One region of the Blastococcus sp. SYSU DS0539 genome, then DNA from elsewhere that is predicted to be linked to it. Evidence: predicted binding sites of a transcription regulator. Region 1 holds the regulator's gene; each other region holds the start of a gene.

Region 1 (4,904 bases):
CCCCGAGCTTCATCGCGGCACTGGGATGGATCCTGCTGCTGGGGCCGCGCAACGGAATGCTCAACACCGCGTTGATGTCGGTCTTCGGGCTCGAGGAAGCACCGTTCGACATCTTCACGCCGTGGGGGATCATCTTCGTCCTCTCGCTGTTCCTCTATCCCTTGGTGTTCCTGCCGGTGTCGGCGGCACTGGAGGGCATCGACCCGGCCCTGGAGCAGGCCGCAGCCAGCCTGGGCGCGTCCCGTGCCCGCGTGCTGCGGACCGTCACCTTCCCAGTGATCCTGCCGTCGCTGATCGCCGGATCGATCCTGGTGTTCGTCAGCGCCGCCGTGATCTTCGGGCCGGTCGCCATCCTCGGCGCTCCGACCGGCTTCCAGACCATCCCGACGGTTCTGCTCAGCCTCATGCAGTTCCCGCCGCGGATCGAGGCCGCCGCGGTCATCTCCGTCCCGATCCTGGTGATCATCGCCGTGCTGCTGGTCCTGCAGCGCAAGCTGGTCGGCGGGAAGAAGTTCACCGTCATCGGTGGCAAGCCGGGGCGGCAGGACGTGACGCACCTGGGCGGTGCCAGCTTCCTCGCCTTGGGATTCTGCTCGCTGGTCGTGGTCCTGAGCCTCGTGCTGCCCTTCGGTGTCCTGCTGGTCACCTCATTCCGCAAGGCGCTCGGCCGGCCTCTGGGGTGGGACAACTTCACCCTCACGGGAAACTACGAGGAGGTCTTCGGCCGGCCGCTGATCGCGGCCGCGATGGGCAACAGCTTCATCCTGGCCCTCGGGGGGACGGTGCTGGCCCTCGCCGTCGCGCTCCTCGCCTCGTGGCTGGTGCACCGCACCAAGGCGCGGAGCAACGCCGTGATCGTGGGAGCCATGGCGGCGCCGCTGGCCTTCCCCGGCGCGGTGCTCGGCATCGGCCTGATCATCGCCTACGCCGGGCAGCCCTTCGGGCTGGGCGGGACGCTGACCATCCTGCTGATCGCCTACGCGGGGAGCGCGCTGCCGCTGACCTTCGCCTACGTCCACGCCGGGATGGGACAGATCGGTGCGGAGGTGGAGGAGGCATCCCGGAGCCTCGGTGCGTCCTGGGCGCGTACGTGGCGGCGGATCACGGTGCCGCTGCTCCGCCCCTCGCTGCTCGCCGCGGGCATGCTCAATTTCGTCCTGCTCTTCCGGGAGCTGGAGATGTCGGTGTTCCTCTACACCGGCGCGAATCCCACCGTGTCAACGGTGCTGTACAGCCTGGCCAGTGAGTCGCTCTACCAGCGGGTGGGGGCGCTCTCCGTGGTGGTCCTGCTCATCAACATCGTGGTGACCGTGTTCGCCATGCGGCTGCTCGACCGTCGACCCGGCCAGTCCACCCGGCGGTCCCGCCGGTCCCCGTCCGTCGCACTCAACACACCACCGGAGGAAGCAGCATGACCGAGATGAAGACAGACGTCGGCAGCGGCGTCCACCTGCGCTACGAGACCCCGCACATCGCCGTCCTCACCCTGGACAGCCCCCCGTCGAACACCTTCGGCTGGGAGAGCCGGCGTTCGTTCATGAGGGCGCTCGACATCCTGGACGCCGACGAGAACGTCCGGTGCCTGGTGATCACCGGTGAGGGCCGGGCTTTCACCGCGGGAGCGCACCTGGGCGAGGAGCAGTCCATCAGCGACGAGCGGCTCAAGGACTACCTCGCCGAGTTCAGCCGGGTGCTCAACGGCGTGCAGAACTTCCGCGCACCCGTCGTCGCCGCGATCAACGGAGCAACCATCGGCGGTGGCCTGGAGTTCGCCCTGTGCTGCGACATCCGGATTGCCTCTACCGATGCCTTCTTCGTCGCGGCGGGTGTAAATGTCGGCCTCATCGTCAGCTTCTGGCGGTTGCCCCGGGTCATCGGCCTGGGCCCGGCCAAGGAGATCCTGCTCACCGGTGCCCGGTACACCGCCGAGCAGGCCCTCAACTGGGGTCTGGTCACCGAGGTCCACGAGCCGGCGGACCTGATGCCCGCGGCCCTGGCGAAGGCGCAGCGGATCGCGACCCGTGCACCGCTGTCGGTCGAGGTCACGAAGGAGGCTGTGAACGGGGCCTTCGAGATGGACTTCCGCGAGGGGCAGGCGCTGCAGACCAAGCGGTTCCTGGAGATGTTCCGGACCGAGGACCACCAGGAAGCGCTGCGGGCGTTCTTCGAGAAGCGCGACGGCGACTACCGGCGCCGCTGACCGAGGCCCGGACGACCACGGCGGGCCCGTCCTCTTCGGAGGACCGGCCCGCCGTGATCATCGCGTTGTCAGACCCGGCGCAGCACCGAGACGACCCGGCCGAGGATCGTGGCCTCGTCGCCGGGGATGGGCTCGTACGCGGGGTTGTGCGGCAGCAGCCACACGTGCCCGTCGCGGCGCTTGTAGGTCTTCACGGTCGCCTCGCCGTCGATCATCGCGGCCACGATCTCGCCGTTCTCGGCGGTCGGCTGCTGCCGGACGACGACCCAGTCGCCGTCGCAGATGGCCGCCTCGACCATCGAGTCACCGGCGACCTTGAGCATGAACACGGTGCCCTCGCCGACGAGTTCGCGGGGGAGCGGGAAGACGTCCTCCACCGCCTGCTCGGCGAGCACGGGACCACCGGCGGCGATCCGGCCGACGAGGGGGACGTAGGTGGGCGCGGAGGCCTGCTCGCCCTCGCGGACCACCGGGGGCTCGACGGCTGCGGCGCCGCGGCCGGCGTCGCCGGGCAGCCGGACGTCGAGCGCGCGCGGCCGGTTGGGGTCGCGGCGGAGCCAGCCCTTCTTCTGCAGGACCGACAGCTGGTGGGCGACCGAGGACGCCGACGACAGGCCGACCGCCTCGCCGATCTCGCGGACCGACGGCGGGTAACCGCGCCGGTCGATCGAGTCGCGGATGACCTCCAGCACCCGGCGCTGCCGCTGGGTCAGGCCGTCACCGTCGGCCGTCCGGTCCGGGAAGGTGCGGACCGACGCCGAGGCGTCGGCCGTGTCCGGGGCGGCGCCCCGGGTCCCGCGTCGGCCGCCGGACGTCCCGCTCGACTCCGTCACGTCTCCTCCTCGCCGGCTGCCCGCGCAGCTGGTCAGCCCTGGTCGTCGCAGCGACCGTAGCGCCGATCGCCGGCCAGTTCAAACAGGCGTTCGAAAGTTGCCGTGTCGCGCCGCTCGTGTCGGACCCATGGGGTAGACATCGGACAAGCGTTCGAATCGAACACACGTTCGGGCCGGGGTGGGTCCGGCCAGGTGAGGGGCGGGAGACGATGGGCAGCAATGCGGCGGTGTCGGTGCGCGGGGGGATGTCGGGCGCGGCGGAGGAGCGGGTTCGGGAGCGGCCGGTGCGGCACCTCCGCGTCCTCCCGCCTGCCCCGCGCGCCTACGCGGTCGTCGCCCCGCCCCGCGGTGGATCGGCGGAACCGGCGGCCCGGTCGGCCGTGGACCGGCGGGGTGCAGGAGCCCGTCGGGGTGCCGGGGAGTGGCCGGCCGAGCCTGGGCTGCCTCCGCTGCGGCTCACCGCGCGCGGCCGGCGGCTCGTGGTGGTCCTCGTGCTGCTGCTCGCCCTGGGCGTGGTCTCGCTGGCGGGTGCGGTGCTGGGGGGCGGCGGGGACGGGCTGGAGCTGATGGGCACCACGAGCGTCGTCGTCGAGCCGGGTGACACGCTGTGGTCCATCGCGAGCGCGGCGGCCGAGGGGCGGGACGTGCGGGAGGTCGTCGACGGCATCCAGGAGCTGAACGACGTGCGCGATTCGGCCATCGTGCCGGGGCAGCTGCTCCACCTGCCCTGATCCGCTCGCCGGCGCCTCCATCGCGGCGCCCCCGACGTGGCGTCCGCCACGGCGAGAGTTTCATAACCCGCCCCGACGACTTCGTCAACCCTCTGTGCTGGCACGTTCACGTTGCGTGCTGATCACCCGCTTACGGTCTGCCTGTGTCGAGTGTCATGGAGAACCGCGCCGCGGTGTTCGCCGGTCAGTCCCAGGCCGTCGAGGTCTACCAGGCGGGCGCCTGGTGGGCGGGTGAGCTGCTGGGCTGGCGGCATGACGACGCGGGGGCGTGCCAGGTGTGGGTGCGCGTCGTCGTCGGTGGGGTCGAGGAGACGGCGTGGACCGAGCTCTCCACCCTGCGGCTGCCCGAGCCGCACACCGCCACACCGGAGGTCGCCGTCGTGGCGGCGCCCCGCGTGACGCAGGACCCGGCTGTCGCTCAGGCGGTGTCCGCGCTGCACGGCGGTCGGCCCGCCGGCGCCGGCACGACCGCCAGCCTCCCGCTGGTCCGGGACCACCGCGAGCGGTCGAACCCGGCCCGCGGCGGTGGGCGTCGTCGTGCGCCCGAGGACAGCGACGTGCAGGCGGACCCGGCGGCGTCGGTCCCGGCGCCGCCGCCCGGGCGGCACCGTGCGCCCGCTCCCGAGGGCCTGGCCGGTCGCCACCGGGCAGCCGACACCGGCCTGATCCCGGTCGTTCCCGCGGAGAGCGGTGCCGACGTGCCGGCCGCCGCGCGGGACGACCACCCCCGGACCGTGGCGTGGTCGGTGCCGCCGGCCCGCAGTGTGCACCCGGTCGTGGCGGCGCCCGGGGGGCGCGGCTGGACCCCGCCCGCCGACATCGAGGCCGATCTGCTCACCCGGCCGATGCGGCTGAGCGACCAGATCCCGCACTCCCGCCGCCCGCGGGTCGACGCGCGCTGAGCGGCGCCTGACCGTGGCACGCCCCTCGTCGGCATCGGACGTCCGGAGGAGTCCGGCGTCGTGGTGCGTCGGGAGCCCCGTCCGCGGCCTGCCGGCCGGGCCGGCGGGCCGCGGCCCGGGGTGCCGTCCGCGCGTCGGCCCGGCGTGTCGTGTGACTGGTGGGGTCCGGTGTTCCGCGTGCGCACGGCAGTGTCGGGGCGGAACACGCCGAGGGAACGATCACTTGCACATCTTGGGT
Region 2 (4,904 bases), on a different contig from region 1:
GCGGCTGCGCCGCCGCTAGCCGCGGCGACTCCCGGACAGGGGTTGGACGCGGTCTCGCCTTGGTCGCTCGCCGCTCTGCGGCGCGCCTCTGCGCACGGTTCACGACTGTGAACATACATTGCTTCGGGCGTGAACCTAAGTTGTCATACGCCAGGCACTCCACAGGCCTCTGACCTGCGATGGAGTAACTATTCGCAGTAGTACCAAGCGGCGCCTCCGGCGCCGTGTCCGTCCCCGACTCGGGCACGCGGCCGTCAAGGGCGCTTCGCGCCGCTACGCGGTGGCCTGCGGCCCCCCTTGACCGCCTGAGGCTGAGATCAGCGAAGCGGCACGACCGCACCCGGCAGTTGCGGGTCCGGGGGAAGAACGCCCCCGAACCCCCACCGCCAAGCGGTCGCCGGGCGTCACGCGTCAGGCTCGTAGCCGAGGTCCGCACGCATCGCCGCGATAAGCGCCTCGCGCTTCTCGTGCGCCAAGTAGCGCCAGTCTCGGAACTTGCTGAAGTCCGTGCAGATGTCGAGAAGATCCTCGCGGACGGCATCCATGGCCTCGGTTACAGCCTCGCTTCCGGACAACTGCGCGTCGTACGCCGTGCGGTCGAAGCCGTCGACGGCTCGCAGAATGGCCGCGATGCTGCTAGCGACGGACACCGTCTCTTCGGTCGAAGCGGCGGCTTGGATTGCCTCGTCTGAGATGGCGCCGCCTGATTCCGTCAGCCTGCGGATGATCGCGCCTCGGATCTTGAAAAGCACCTTGCCCTGATCGCCAATCTCGCGATTACACTCCGCGAGCGCTACAAGCACCCCCGCGAAGGTTTCACGCCTTTCGAGACGTCGCTCTCTTTCTGTTTCATGCCGTTGCCCGGCCATGAGTAGCGCCTGCTGCGTGCGCGCGTTCGTCTGGCTCGACAGCCAGGTGAACACGACGCCCGCGATCCCGACCGCTGCAGTAGCGGTCGGCGCCACCCACTCGTAGGCCACGGCGACATCTTGTCAGGGGGTGTATCCCGAATGTGACAGGTTCTCCAGCGACGTCTCGCCGCCGTCGATCCAGTGCACGAGATGGTGGACGTCGCACCAGTGGGCGGGGGCGTCGCAGCCGGTGAACACGCAGCCACCGTCGCGGGCCTCGACCGCGCGGCGCAGCTGCGGTGGCACGACGCGGTGGGTGCGGCCGTAGTCCAGCGGTTGCCCCTCGGGGCCGATCACGATGCGGGCGACGCTGCCGTCGCAGGCCGGCCAGCGGGCGCGGGCGGCGGAGATGGTGGCGCCGAACCCGAGCCGGGCGGCGGCCGGTCCGGTCGCCGGGTCGACCAGGTCGTCCAGATCGACGCGGACGACCACGTGCGGCTTGACCGTGCGCAGGATGGGCAGGCCGCCGGCGGCCAGGGCGTTGTCGCACAGCTGGACGAGGGCGTCGGCGGACTGCTGGGCGCGGGTGCGGGTGTCCCCGGCCGGGCGGGAGGCCTGCACGATCGACTCGACCGCGGCCTGCAGCTTCTCCCCGCCCACGGCGTCCAGTTCGCCGCGCAAGGACAGGGATCCGTCGGCATGCCGGACGAAGGTCAGCGACCGGCCCTCGGTGGGATCGGGCTCGGGACCGTCGGGGTCGAGCCGGGCCAGGTAGTGGTGCACCACTTGCCGCAGCTCGGCATACGGCCGGGACGCGGCCACCTGCGCGAGCGCGGCGTCGACCCCCGCGAGGTCGACGCCCTGCTCCGCGGCGGCGGCCAGGTTCGCCGGTGCGGCGACCGGGGCGATGACCACCACGGCCTCGGCGGTCAGCTCGCCCCGGTCGAACGCAGCCGCGACCGCCGGCAGCTCGGCCAGCACCCGGCCCGAACGCACCGCCCGTGAGGCCGCGCCGGCCGAGAAGCGGGCGTGGCCGCGCAGCCAGGCGGCCATCGAGGCCTTCCCGTCGTGCTCGGCGGCCTGGGTCACCTCACACTCCCGAACCGTGCGGGCCACCTGCGCGGCCAACCGGTTCTGCGCGGTCAGCAGACCGGTCAGCCGGTCCAGCAGCTGCGGGCCGATCCGGCCCGACAGGTCCTCGGCCGCGAGGTCGTCCAGCGCGGCCGACAACCGGGCCAGCGCCTCATCCCCGGAGGCCGAACAGATGTACGAAGGCTAGCCGGTCCGATCGACACCGACAACACGAAACCGCAGGTCAAGCACCTGTCCACAGATCCGCGAGAAGGCTTGACGCCGACCTCGCGTCTACGACACGGGCGGTGGTCGGCCGGGAACCGCCGACGCCCCGGCCCGCCGTCCACCGACCGGTGCACGCCAGGGCGGCGTCCGAAATCCGCCAGAGACCGTCGCCGGGCGCTGGCATGCTCGGTGCCATGAGGGAGTCCCTGGACCACGAGCGCTGCTACCGCGCCGTCGCCGGCCGGGACGCGCGCTTCGACGGCTGGTTCTTCACCGCGGTGCGCACGACCGGCATCTACTGCCGGCCGTCCTGCCCCGCGCGCACCCCGCTGGCCCGCAACGTCGCTTTCTTCTCCACCGCGGCCGCCGCCCAGGGCGCCGGCTACCGCGCCTGCCGCCGGTGCCGGCCGGACGCCGCGCCGGGGTCACCGCAATGGGACGTGCGCGCCGACGTCGTCGCCCGGGCCATGCGGTTGATCGCCGACGGGGAGATCGAGCGCTCCGGCGTTCCCGGGCTCGCCGCCCGCCTCGGCTACTCCGAGCGCCAGCTGCACCGGCTCGTCGTCGGCGAGCTGGGTGTGAGCCCCCTGGCGCTGGCCCGCGCCCAGCGAGCGCAGATCGCCCGCGTGCTCGTCGAGACCACCGACCTGCCCATGGCCGACGTCGCCTTCGCCGCCGGGTTCGCCAGCATCCGCCAGTTCAACGACACCGTGCGCGAGGTGTTCGCCGCGACCCCCGGCGAGCTGCGCCGCGGCCGGCGCGGCACGCACGGCGGTCCGCCCGGCTGGCTCACGCTCCGGCTGGCCGCCCGCGCGCCGTACGCGGCCGAGGAGGTGCTGCTCTTCCTGGGTGCGCACGCCGTCCCGGGGCTGGAGGAGTGGGACGGGACGACGTTCTCGCGGGTCCTGGACCTACCGCACGGGCCGGCGGTGGTCCGGCTCTCCCCCGCGGCCGACGGCGCGGCGGCGGTCAGCGCCCGGCTGCGGCTCACCGAGCTGCGCGACCTCGGCGCCGCGGTCAGCCGCTGCCGCCGGATGCTGGATCTCGACGCCGACCCCGCCGCCGTCGACGACGTACTGGCCGCCGACCCGGCGCTCGCCCCGCTGGTCGCCGCCGCCCCGGGACGCCGGGTGCCCGCCTCCCCCGACGCCGACGAGCTGGCCGTCCGCGCCGTGCTCGGCCAGCAGGTGTCGGTCGCCGGCGCCCGCACCCTCACCGCCCGCCTGGTCACGGCGGCCGGCACCCCGCTGGCCGAGCCGATCGGCACCCTCACCCACGCCTTTCCGCGGCCGGAGGCGCTGGCCGACGCCGAACTCGGTGCCGTCGGGCTGACCGGTGCGCGCCGGCGCACCGTCTCCGCCCTGGCCACCGCGGTGGCCGACGGCTCGATCGTCCTCGGGCCCGGCGCGGAGCGGGCCGACGCCGAGCGCGGGCTGCGCGCCGTCCCCGGCATCGGTCCGTGGACGGCGGCCCTCGTGGGCCTGCGCGGGCTGGCCGATCCCGACGTCTGGCTCCCCGGCGACCTCGCCCTCCGGAAGTCCCTCGCCGCGCTGGGCAGCAACGACGCCGACGCCGCCACCCACTGGCGGCCGTGGCGCTCCTACGCCGTCCTGCACCTGTGGGCGCTGGCCGTGCCGTCCCTCTTCACCCGCCCCAGCCCACCCGCACCCGCCCTCCCGAGGAGCGCCTGATGACCGGTTCCGTCCGCCACGCCACCGTCGCCACCCCGCCCGGCCCGTTCACGGCGGTCGTCACGACCGACGGGGACGGCCGGGAGCTCGTGCTCGCCAGCGGCTGGACCGCCGACGTCGCCGACCTGCTCGCCGTGGTGCACCCGTCCCTGCGGCCGGACACCTCCTCACCGGTCGCCCGGGTCCCCATCCTCGACACCGTGGACGCCTTCGTCGCAGGGGACGTCACCGCCATCGACGACGTCGCCGTCCGGCAGCGGTCCGGGCCGTTCCTGCAGGAGGCGTGGGAGGTCCTGCGCACCGTCCCCGCCGGCCGACCCGACACCTACGCCGGCTTCGCCGCCCGGTGCGGCCGTCCCGCCGCGGTGCGCGCCGCGGCGAACGCCTGCGCCCGCAACGCCACCGCCCTCTTCGTGCCCTGCCACCGGGTGCTCGGATCCGACGGCGGGCTGGGCGGCTTCCGCTGGGGGACGCCGGTGAAGCGCTGGCTGCTCGACCACGAGGCCGCCTCCGCGGGCGTCCCCGCCGGCTGACCGCGGCGCGCCCACCCCCGTTGCCCGGGAACTGTCGGACCCGTCCGGCAGGGTCCCCGCCATGGACGCCGCTTCCCTGCTCCTCGGGCTCCTCCTCGGTGCGCTGCTGGCCACTGCCGTCACCCTCGGCGTGGTCACGTTGCTGGCCCGCCGCCGCCCCGAGGACACCGGCCTGGAGCCGGTGCACGAGTCCCTGGACCACCTGCACCGGCTGCTGGCCGGCATGGAGCGGGCCCGCGCCACCGCCCACGGGGAGCTGCGCGAGCAGATGGGCACCGTCGGCCAGGCGTCGGCGCAGCTGAAGCACGAGACCGCCGCGCTGGTCACCGCACTGCGCACCCCGCACGTCCGCGGTCGCTGGGGCGAGGTGCAGCTGCGCCGCGTCGTCGAGGTGGCCGGGCTGCTCGAGCACTGCGACTTCGTCGAGCAGCCGGCCGGCACCAACGACGAGGGCGCGGGGGTGCGCCCCGACCTCGTGGTCACCCTCGCCGACGGCCGCCAGGTGATCGTCGACGCGAAGGTGCCCTTCA
Region 3 (4,904 bases), on a different contig from region 1:
CGCGCAGAGCGGCGCGGAACATGGCGTTGTCCGTGCGCTCGTCCCGCATGCGGGTCAGGCGGGCGCGGGCGAGCGGGTGGTCGACGACGGTGAGCTGCACGGGCAGCACGGTAGCGGCCGGGCCCGATGTGCGGCCCGGCACCGCCCGTGCGCAGCTCACCCGTCAGGCGGCGACGAGCACGCTGCCCCGCGCCTCGGCTGCCAGGCGCCGCCGCAGATCGCGGTTTCCCATGAGCACGCCGACGACGTACGCCATGTCCATGCGCTCACCGTTGACGTGCATCGCGTCGGGCAGTGCGGGTGGCCCGTCCGGGAACAGCAGGGAGGTCAGCTCCCCGGCGACCTCCCGTACCGGCTCCGCCGCCCTGCCGGCCGGCCGCGACGCCTGTGCCACGGGAGCCGGCCGACGCGCGGCGAGCTCGTCGATCGGCTGAACGCCCACGAACGCATCCGGTGCCGGAGCAGCGCCGTCACCGGCGACGCCGGGGAGGCCGTGCGCGAAGGCGGCGTCCGCGGGGCCCCACACCCGCCGGCCGTCCGCAGCCACGGCGATCAGCCGGCCGTCGCGCCGCGTGAGGACCAGATCCTGGTCGTGGACCAGCCCGTGGTCGACGTCGCAGAGCAGCACCAGGTTGTCCACGTCGGTGCCGCCACCGAACAGCCAGTGCCGCATGTGGTGGGCGTGCAGCCGTTCGATCCTCGTCTCGGTGCAGCCCGGCCGGGCGCAGCCGCCGTCCCGACGGAGCAGAGCGCGACGCTGGGCTCGGGTGGCCCGGCGGCGCCGGCGGCCGACTCCGAGCACCTCGCGGTCGTGCTCCAGCATGGTGACGACCGTTGCTTCGCAGAGCATCCGGCGGACCTGGGACGGGTGGAGCGCCGGGCCGCCCTCCAGGTAGGCCTGGCCGGCGGCGGCGTCGTCGGCCACGACCGCGGCGTCGACGTGCACGACGACCTCCCGCCGGGGCGGGTCCCCCGGCCGCCGGCCGACGTGGTGAGCCGCGTCGGCCAGCTCGGCGACCGCCGCGCAGCGTCGTGCCGCGGTCCGCTCCCGGGCGCAGGCGATCGCTTCCCGCTCGTCGTCCTGCTCGGACTCGTCCGGTTCCCCGCGTGCCGGGGAGCCGACCGCTGCGCGCTTGGCCGCGGCCCGGTCGCGGCGGGCCTCACGCTCGGCGATCGAGTCGACCGCCGTCAGGAACCGGGCGCCCTCCTCGGCGTCCATGCGCATCCGCACGACCAGCATGCCGTCGTCGTCCCACCAGTGCTGGAACTGCCGCTTGAGCGTGAGGGTGCCCGGATCGACCCGGTCGGCCCGGCGCCAGGAGCGGACCAGCCGCTCGGTCTGCGACGCCGTCGCCTCCAGCGCCAGATGGAGCAGGGACTGCTCGGTGTCGGGCTCCGCGATGCGGGTGAGCGCCCGCACCTTGGAGTAGGACAGCCGCCCCTCGGCGAACGCCGCGGAGATCAGCGGCAGACCGTCCAGGGCTCGGGCGACCCGGACGTGCTCGCGGGCGGTGCCCGGGGACGCCCCGCACTGCCAGGCCAGCCAGTGGGCGCAGGAGGCGATGCCGACCGCGTGCCAGCCCTCCCGCCGGTCGAACTCCGCGACCAGCCGCAGCCAGGCCGCCGTGGCGGCGGCCAGTCGCACGGCGCCGGACGTGATCTCGCGCGCCAGTTCCGGCAGGGACTTCTCGGCCACGACCGCCTCCTTCGAATGCGTGTTCGAAAGCTAGCGGCCGGGGGTGACAGTTTCCGCCGGCGTGGAGGCGTTCCCGCGGGAACGCCTCCCGGGAACGTCGGGACGCGTCGCAACGAGCGCGCCTGCCCGAGGCGGAGGACGGACGCGGAAGGGGCACGACGGACGGGCCGACGCCGACGGGCGAACGTTTCCGCGGAAACGTCCGACCGAGCCCGTCATGACCCCGAGGCAGTCGCCGGACGCCGGGCACCCGGCACTGGACGAGGCCGGGGGTGGGAGGCGGGAGACGTTCCCGCGGCAACGTCGGCGTGGACCGGGACCGACGGCGGACCGGCGGCGACGGGGAACCGAGGCGCCAGGAACGGGGAACCGCCCCGGCGGGTGAGCAGGTTCGGGCTCCGGACCGCCGCAGGGGAGAATGTTCGGCATGACCCACGTGCTCGATCCCGGCGCGCTGTCGGACGACGCCCGGGCGCTGGCCGCGCCGACGCCTCCCTACGACGACGTCACGCGCTCGGACTCGGCGTTCCGCGCCTTCCTGCACGGTCTGCCGGGCGTGGACCAGGTCGGCGCCGAGGCGCGGGTGGCCCAGCTCGGCACCCGCTCGATCAAGACGACGTCGAAGGCCTGGGCCATCGACACCGCCATCTCGATGGTCGACCTCACGACCCTCGAGGGCGCCGACACCCCGGGCAAGGTGCGCAGCCTGGCCGCCAAGGCCAAGCAGCCCGACCCCTCCGACCCGACGACGCCGAAGGTCGCGGCGGTGTGCGTCTACGGCGACCTCGCCGGCGTGGCCCGGGAAGCCCTCGGCGACAGCGGCATCCACGTGGCGGCCGTCGCGACCGCCTTCCCCAGCGGCCGCGCCAGCCGCGCGGTGAAGCTCGCCGACGTGCAGGACGCCGTGGCCAACGGCGCCGACGAGATCGACATGGTCATCGACCGCGGCGCCTTCCTCGCCGGCCGCTACCTCGACGTCTACGAGGAGATCGTCGCGGTGAAGGAGGCGTGCGGGGACGCGCACCTCAAGGTGATCCTCGAGACCGGGGAACTGGTCACCCTCGACAACGTGCGCCGGGCCAGCTGGATCGCGATGCTCGCCGGCGGCGACTTCATCAAGACCTCGACCGGCAAGGTCAGCCCGGCCGCCACCCTCCCGGTCGGCCTGGTGATGCTGGAGGCCGTCCGCGACTTCCGCGCCGCGACCGGCCGCCAGGTGGGCTTCAAGCCGGCCGGCGGCATCCGCACCACGAAGGACGCGATCAAGCACCTGGTGCTGATCAACGAGACCGTCGGCCCCGACTGGCTGGACGCCGACTGGTTCCGCTTCGGCGCCTCCAGCCTGCTCAACGACCTCCTCCTGCAGCGGCAGAAGCTGCGCACCGGCCACTACTCCGGCCCCGACTACGTCACGGTGGACTGAGCACGATGACCAGCACCTTCGAGTACGCCCCCGCCCCCGAGTCGCGGTCGATCGTCACCATCGCCCCGTCGTACGGCCTGTTCGTCGACGGCGAGTTCGTCGACGGCTCCGGCGATCCCTTCAAGACGGTGAACCCGGCCACCGAGGAGGTGCTCAGCGAGGTCGCCACCGGCACCGCCGCCGACGTCGACCGCGCGGTGCGCGCCGCCCGGAAGGCGTTCGAGAAGACCTGGGGGCCGATGCGCCCCGCCGACCGCGGCAAGTACCTGTTCCGCATCGCCCGGCTGCTGCAGGAGCGGGCCCGCGAGTTCGCCGTCCTGGAGTCGCTGGACAACGGCAAGCCGATCCGGGAATCGCGGGACGTCGACGTCCCCCTGGCCGCGGCGCACTTCTTCTACCACGCGGGCTGGGCCGACAAGCTGGAGCACGCGGGCCTCGGGCCGGACCCCCGCCCGCTCGGCGTGGCCGGCCAGGTCATCCCCTGGAACTTCCCGCTGCTGATGCTGGCGTGGAAGGTCGCCCCCGCGCTGGCCACCGGCAACACCGTCGTCCTCAAGCCGGCCGAGACGACGCCGCTGACCGCGCTGCTGTTCGCCGAGATCTGCCGGCAGGCCGACCTGCCGCCCGGCGTGGTCAACATCGTCACCGGCGCCGGGGAGACCGGCCGGGCGGTCGTCGAGCACGACGACGTCGACAAGGTGGCGTTCACCGGCTCCACCGACGTCGGCCGCTCGATCGCCCGCGCCGTCGCCGGCACCCGCAAGAAGCTGACCCTGGAGCTCGGCGGCAAGGCGGCGAACATCGTCTTCGACGACGCCCCGATCGACCAGGCCGTGGAGGGGATCGTCCAGGGGATCTTCTTCAACCAGGGGCACGTCTGCTGCGCCGGCTCCCGGCTGCTGGTCCAGGAGTCGATCCACGACGAGGTCATCGCGAGCCTCCAGCGGCGGATCGGCACGCTGCGCGTCGGCGACCCGCTGGACAAGAACACCGACATCGGCGCGATCAACTCGGCCGAGCAGCTCGCCCGGATCCGGGAGCTGTCCGACATCGGCGAGGCCGAGGGCGCGCAACGCTGGCAGCCGGCCTGCGACCTGCCCGACCGCGGCTACTGGTTCCCGCCGACGGTCTTCACCGACGTCTCCCCCGCGCACCGGATCGCCCGCGACGAGGTGTTCGGTCCCGTGCTGTCCGTGCTCACCTTCCGCACCCCCGACGAGGCCGTCGCCAAGGCGAACAACACCACCTACGGGCTGTCGGCCGGCATCTGGAGCGAGAAGGGGTCGCGGATCCTGAAGATCGCCGACCAGCTGCGCGCCGGCGTCGTCTGGGCCAACACCTTCAACAAGTTCGACCCGACGTCGCCGTTCGGCGGCTACAAGCAGTCCGGCTACGGCCGTGAGGGCGGCCGGCACGGTCTCGCCGCGTACCTGAAGGGTGCTGACCAGTGATCGGCAACGACCGCCTCGCCGTGCGCAAGACCTACAAGCTGTACGTGAACGGCGCCTTCCCCCGTTCGGAGAGCGGCCGCACCTACGAGGTCACCGACGCGAAGGGCCACTTCCTCGCCAACGTCGCCCGGGCCTCCCGCAAGGACGCCCGGGACGCCGTGGTCGCCGCCCGCGGCGCCTTCCCGAAGTGGTCCGGCGTTACCGCCTACAACCGCGGCCAGGTGCTCTACCGCGTGGCCGAGGTGATGGAGGGCCGGCACGTCCAGTTCTGCGAGGAGGTCGGTGCGGCCGAGGGCCTGTCGGCGTCGAAGGCGCGGGCCGCCGTGGACGCCGC
Region 4 (4,904 bases), on a different contig from region 1:
CTCCCGCTGCCCCGGCGACTCGATCTGGAACATGCCGAGCGTGCGGGTGCTGCGGATCAGCTCGAACGTCGTCGGGTCGTCCCGCGGAACGGCGTCGATGTCGACGGCCTCCCCGTCGACCCGCTCGATCTCGTCGAGGGCGTGCGCGATCGCCGACTGCATCCGGATGCCGAGCAGGTCGAGCTTGAGCAGCCCCAGCTCCTCGACGTCGTCCTTGTCGAACTGGCTCATCGGGTAGCCGAGGTAGCTGCTCTCCACCGGGGTGCGGTCCAGCAGCGTGGCGTCGGAGAGCAGCACCCCGCACGGGTGCAGCGCGATGTGCCGCGGCAGCCCGTCGAGCCGGGCGACGAGGTCGAACAGCAGGTCCAGATCGCCGCTGCCACCGGATCGCCGGGAGCCCATCCGGCTGGCCCGCAGCTCCGGCAGGTCGCGCAGCGCCGCGTGCACCTGGTTGGCCCGGATGTGCGGGAACGCCTTGGCGACGGCGTCGACCTCCGCCTGCGGCAGCCCGAGCGCGGCGCCGACGTCGCGGATCGCGTGCCGCACCCGGTAGGTGTCCATCATCGAGATGCAGCTGACCCGGTCGGCGCCGAAGCGGTCGATGACCGCGTCGTAGACCTCCATCCGGCGGGCGGACTCCACGTCGATGTCGATGTCGGGCAGCTGGTGGCGCAGCGGCGAGAGGAACCGCTCCATCAGCAGCCCGTAGCGCAGCGGGTCGACGTCGGAGATGCCCAGCAGGTAGGTGACCAGGCTGCCGGCACCCGAGCCGCGCGCGGCCGCCCGAACCCTCAAGCTCTTGATGAGGTCGACCACGTCGGCCACGGTGAGGAAGTAGGAGGGGTAGCCGAGGGAGTCGATGACCCCGAGCTCCTCCTCCAGCCGCTGGCGGACCCGGGCCGTGGGCGCCATGCCCCGCCGGCCCAGCCCGGCCTCGCACCGGGCGCGCAGCACCTGCGCCGGGCCCATGCCCCGCTCGGCCGGCGCGGTGACGACGTCGAGCTCGGGGTACCGGACGCTGCCGATGCCCAGGTCGGTGACGATGTCGACGGCGCACTGCTCGGCCAGCCGGGCGGTGCGCTCGAGCAGCCGCAGGGCGGCGTCCCGGTCGGGGCCGACGACGTCCTCGGCGACCTCGGCCATCTCCTTGCCCGACTTCAGGTAGCCCTCCGCCGTGGTGCGGTCGACGTGCCGGGCACCCAGCGGGACCAGCCGCCGGGCGGCGTCCAGCACGTCGGCGGTCGGTGCGTCCAGGGCGTCGACGTAGCGGACGGCGTTGCTGAGCACCACCGGCACGCCCTGCTCGGTGGCGAACCGCAGCATCGCCTGGGCCCGGGAGCGGTCACCCCGTCCGCGGTGGTGCACCAGCTCGAGCGCCAGCCCGGGCCCGAAGACCGCGCGCCAGGCGTCCAGCTGGTCGGCGGCCAGATCGGCCCGGCCGGCGAGCAGCGCCCGCCCCACCGGGGAGTCGGGGCCGAGCAGCGGGACCAGCCCGGTCGCGTGCTCGGCGGCGATCGCCAGCGAGCTCACCGGCTCGCCGCGGCTGCCCCGCAGGTGGGTGGCGCTGGTGAGCCGGCACAGCGACCGCCAGCCGGCGCCGTTCCGCGCCAGGAAGGTGACCCGGGGCAGCCGCGGGTCGACGCTCGCCCCACCGCGGGCCGGGGCCCGGCGAGGCGAGGTCGCGGACCGCGAGCGCGGCGGGCGCGCCGCGGCCGGGTCCTCGCCCAGCACGTGCGCGAGCGCCGGGGGCACGCTGGTGCCCAGCGACGGCGCCACCGCGAGGTCGACGCCGAAGATCGGCCGCACCCCGGCCGACCGGCAGGCCAGCGCGAACTTCACCGCGCCGTAGAGACCGTCCCGGTCGGTCAGGGCCAGGGCCGGCATGCCGTGCTCGGCGGCGCGGGCCACCAGGTCGGCGGGGTGGTTGGCCCCGTACCGCATGGAGTAGCCGGAGGCGACGTGCAGGTGGACGAAGGGGTCGCTCACCGCCATGGCCCGGCGGACCGGGACGAGGACCCGCCGACCACGTGCGGCCGCGGGTAGCGGGGCGGCTCCGGCGGCGGCGTGCTGCCGAGCACGGTCTCGACCACGCCGAGGAAGGCGCGGACGTCGCGCACCAGGTCGTCGGCCTCCCGCTCGGTGACCGCTCGGGACAGCCCCGCCTCGGCGGCGGCGCGCTTGCCCGCCCCGGCGGCGAAGAAGGTGGCCCACTCCCCCAGCTCCGGCGCCACCTGCCCGAGCAGCACCCAGGCGCTGCGCGGCCGGCGGCGCCCGCCCTCCGGCCGGGTGCGCGCGGCGAGCACCGCGGCGGCGGCGCGGAGCGCGGCGAGGTGGGCGGTGGCGTACCGCTCCCGCTGGTCGGCGGCCGCGGCGGCCGCGGCCAGCCCCCGGTGCGCCTGGCCCAGCAGCGCCGTGGCGGCGGTGGGCAGCGCGGGGGGAAGCGGCAGCTGCTCGGCCGGCACGGCCCGTGCGGCGCCCATCAGTCGTGCACCCGCACGAGCCACCAGCGGTTGCCGGACGCGTCCCACGACAGGTCGTAGACCCCGGCGAAGCTCATCCGCGAGCGCCCGGCCCGGACCGCCTCGACCCGCCAGACCTCCCGCGGCGCCACCAGGTCGTCGGACGCGCCGCCCGCCCCGGCGTCCCGCAGCCACCACGGTGCGGTCTCGACCCAGGAGTCGAGCAGCTCGCCCACGACGTACCGGGACTGCCCGCGCCAGAACTGCACCGGGCCCAGCGGGCCGCGTTCCACCTGCACCTCTTCGCCGGCCCGACCGACGACCTCACCCAGCACCCGGCTCATCCCCGACTCCCCACGCCTCACCCCGCGCGCACGCCGCCCCGGTGCCCCCACCGACGGGGAAGGTCGGGAGAGCGGGTCGGACGTCGTTCGAACAGGCGTTCGAACGCTCGTCCAGTAGACCCGAGCGCCCCGCCCTCGTCAAGCCGCGCCGCGCCGTGTGCCGGCGCCGGCACCGCACCGCCTCCGCGGGCCCGGGGCGCGCCGGGCGGGGACCCCCGGGACGGTGGCAGGATCGACGCATGAGCCGACCCCCGAACCCCCGGGTGGACGCCGTCGCCCGCACCCTCGCCGAGGCCGGTGCCGCCGGTGCGGTCCGCGTCCTCCCCGAGGAGGTCCGCACGGCGCCCGCGGCCGCCGCCGCGCTCGGCGTCCCGGTCGGCGCGATCGTGAACAGCCTGGTCTTCCTCGCCGACGGCTCCCCGCTGCTGGTCCTCCCCAGCGGCGCGCACCGCGTCGACGTCGCCCAGGTCGCGGCGCTGCTCGGCGTCGGCTCGGTGGCGCCGGCCCCCGCCGACGCCGTCCGCCGGCACACCGGCCAGCCCATCGGCGGCGTCGCCCCGGTCGGCCACCCCGAGCCGCTCGGCACGCTGGTCGACGTGGAGCTCGCCCGGTACGAGCAGGTGTGGGCCGCGGCCGGCTCCCCGACGGCGGTCTTCCCGACCACCTACGACGAGCTGCTCCGCCTCACCGCCGGCACCGCGGCCGAGGTGGGCGAGGGCCCGCGCGACGCCGCCACCACCACCGCCACCGCAGCCCCGCAGGCGGTCGCCCCGTGACGGGCACCCGGCCCGCCACCCGCATCGTCGAGCTGCCCCCGCCGTGGATGCGGGAGCACATGCACGAGGTGCTCACCATCTACGGCCTGGCGATGGGCTACGACTCCGGCGTCGTCGCCGGGCGGTACGGCTACGCGATCCAGCACACCGAGCGGCCCGGTTTCCGCGCCGTGGGCGCCTTCGCACAGAGCCCGGAGGGCGAGCGGCTGGTCGGCTTCGGGTACGGCTACCTCATCGCGCCCGGCCAGTGGTGGCACGACCAGGTGCGCGCCGCGCTCGACCGCCGGACGGCCAAGAAGTGGCTGCCCGGCGCCTTCGAGGTCTGCGAGCTGCACGTCCACCCCGACGCGCAGAGCCAGGGGCTGGGCCGGCAGCTGCTGCACGCGCTGGTCGAGGGCCTGCCGCACCCGGTCGCCCTGCTCTCCACGCCCGACGCCGACACCAAGGCCTTCCGGCTGTACCGCGCCGACGGCTTCGTCGACCTCGCCCGCGGCTACCACTTCCCCGGCGACTCCCGGCCCTTCGCCATCCTCGGCGCGCGGCTGCCGCTGCATCCACCCGGCCCCTCCGCGCCGAACTCCCGGGCGTGACCGCTTCCCCCGCCCCCGTGGACGTCGTCGTCGTCGGCTCCGGCCACAACGGCCTGGTCGCCGCCTGCTACCTGGCCCGGGAGGGCCTCCGGGTGGAGGTCGTCGAGTCCGACGACGTCCTCGGCGGCGCGGTGTCCACCGTCGAGCGCTGGCCCGGCGTGCGCGTCGACCGCGGCTCCAGCGCCCACGTCATCGTCCGGCACAGCGGCATCGTCGAGGAGCTGGACCTGGCGGCGCACGGGCTCCGCTACATCGACTGCGACCCGTGGGGCTTCGCACCGGCGCCCGCGCCCGGCGACCCCGGCCCCGACGGCCGGCCGCTGGTCTTCTCCGTCGACCTGGACGCCACCTGCGCCTCGATCGAGGCCGCCTGCGGTCCGGCCGACGCCGCCGCCTACCGGCGGTTCGTCGGGATCTGGGGCCCGCGCAGCCGCGCCGTGGTCGCCTCCTTCGGCCGCGCACCGTCCGCCGGGGGGCTGCTCCGCTCGTTCTGGCCGCTCGGCGCGCCCGCCGAGGGCCGGCCGCGCACCCCGGGCGGCGAGCTGGCCGTGGACTTCCTCGGCTCGGGCGACGCGCTGCTGGACAAGTGGTTCACCAGCGAGCGGCTCAAGGCGGCGCTGGCCTGGTTCGGCGCGCAGTCCGGCCCCCCGATGTCCGAGCCCGGCACCGCGGCGATGGTCGGCTGGGTCGCGCTGCTGCACGACGTCCCGCCCGGCCACCCGGTCGGCGGCTCCG

The links. Region 1 encodes LexA, which represses DNA repair genes until DNA is damaged. Its sites were predicted from a motif close to TCGAACANNTGTTCGA; they were not measured.
Region 2: a site for LexA is predicted at 2,108-2,123, ahead of ACI790_RS02620 (DUF222 domain-containing protein). Genes of this name have one in related genera too.
Region 3: a site for LexA is predicted at 1,708-1,723, ahead of ACI790_RS14215 (DUF222 domain-containing protein). Genes of this name have one in related genera too.
Region 4: a site for LexA is predicted at 2,891-2,906, ahead of ACI790_RS12260 (DUF6504 family protein). Genes of this name have one in related genera too.

Annotation. Positions count from the first base shown of each region.
Region 1 covers NZ_JBJHAF010000001.1:46,934-51,837, forward strand. The annotation lists gene ACI790_RS00225 (ABC transporter permease) at 1-1,415, shown strand, start outside; gene ACI790_RS00230 (enoyl-CoA hydratase/isomerase family protein) at 1,412-2,200, shown strand; gene lexA (transcriptional repressor LexA) at 2,269-3,033, opposite strand; gene ACI790_RS00240 (LysM peptidoglycan-binding domain-containing protein) at 3,525-3,764, shown strand; gene ACI790_RS00245 (hypothetical protein) at 3,908-4,666, shown strand.
Region 2 covers NZ_JBJHAF010000002.1:93,283-98,186, reverse strand. The annotation lists gene ACI790_RS02630 (hypothetical protein) at 1-103, opposite strand, end outside; gene ACI790_RS02625 (hypothetical protein) at 405-980, opposite strand; gene ACI790_RS02620 (DUF222 domain-containing protein) at 993-2,081, opposite strand; gene ACI790_RS02615 (AlkA N-terminal domain-containing protein) at 2,345-3,841, shown strand; gene ACI790_RS02610 (methylated-DNA--[protein]-cysteine S-methyltransferase) at 3,841-4,374, shown strand; gene ACI790_RS02605 (DNA recombination protein RmuC) at 4,436-4,904, shown strand, end outside.
Region 3 covers NZ_JBJHAF010000011.1:14,990-19,893, reverse strand. The annotation lists gene upp (uracil phosphoribosyltransferase) at 1-100, opposite strand, end outside; gene ACI790_RS14215 (DUF222 domain-containing protein) at 164-1,696, opposite strand; gene deoC (deoxyribose-phosphate aldolase) at 2,124-3,119, shown strand; gene ACI790_RS14205 (aldehyde dehydrogenase family protein) at 3,125-4,570, shown strand; gene ACI790_RS14200 (aldehyde dehydrogenase family protein) at 4,567-4,904, shown strand, end outside.
Region 4 covers NZ_JBJHAF010000008.1:188,752-193,655, reverse strand. The annotation lists gene ACI790_RS12270 (DNA polymerase III subunit alpha) at 1-1,992, opposite strand, end outside; gene ACI790_RS12265 (SAV_6107 family HEPN domain-containing protein) at 1,983-2,480, opposite strand; gene ACI790_RS12260 (DUF6504 family protein) at 2,480-2,803, opposite strand; gene ACI790_RS12255 (YbaK/EbsC family protein) at 3,043-3,579, shown strand; gene ACI790_RS12250 (GNAT family N-acetyltransferase) at 3,576-4,169, shown strand; gene ACI790_RS12245 (phytoene desaturase family protein) at 4,166-4,904, shown strand, end outside.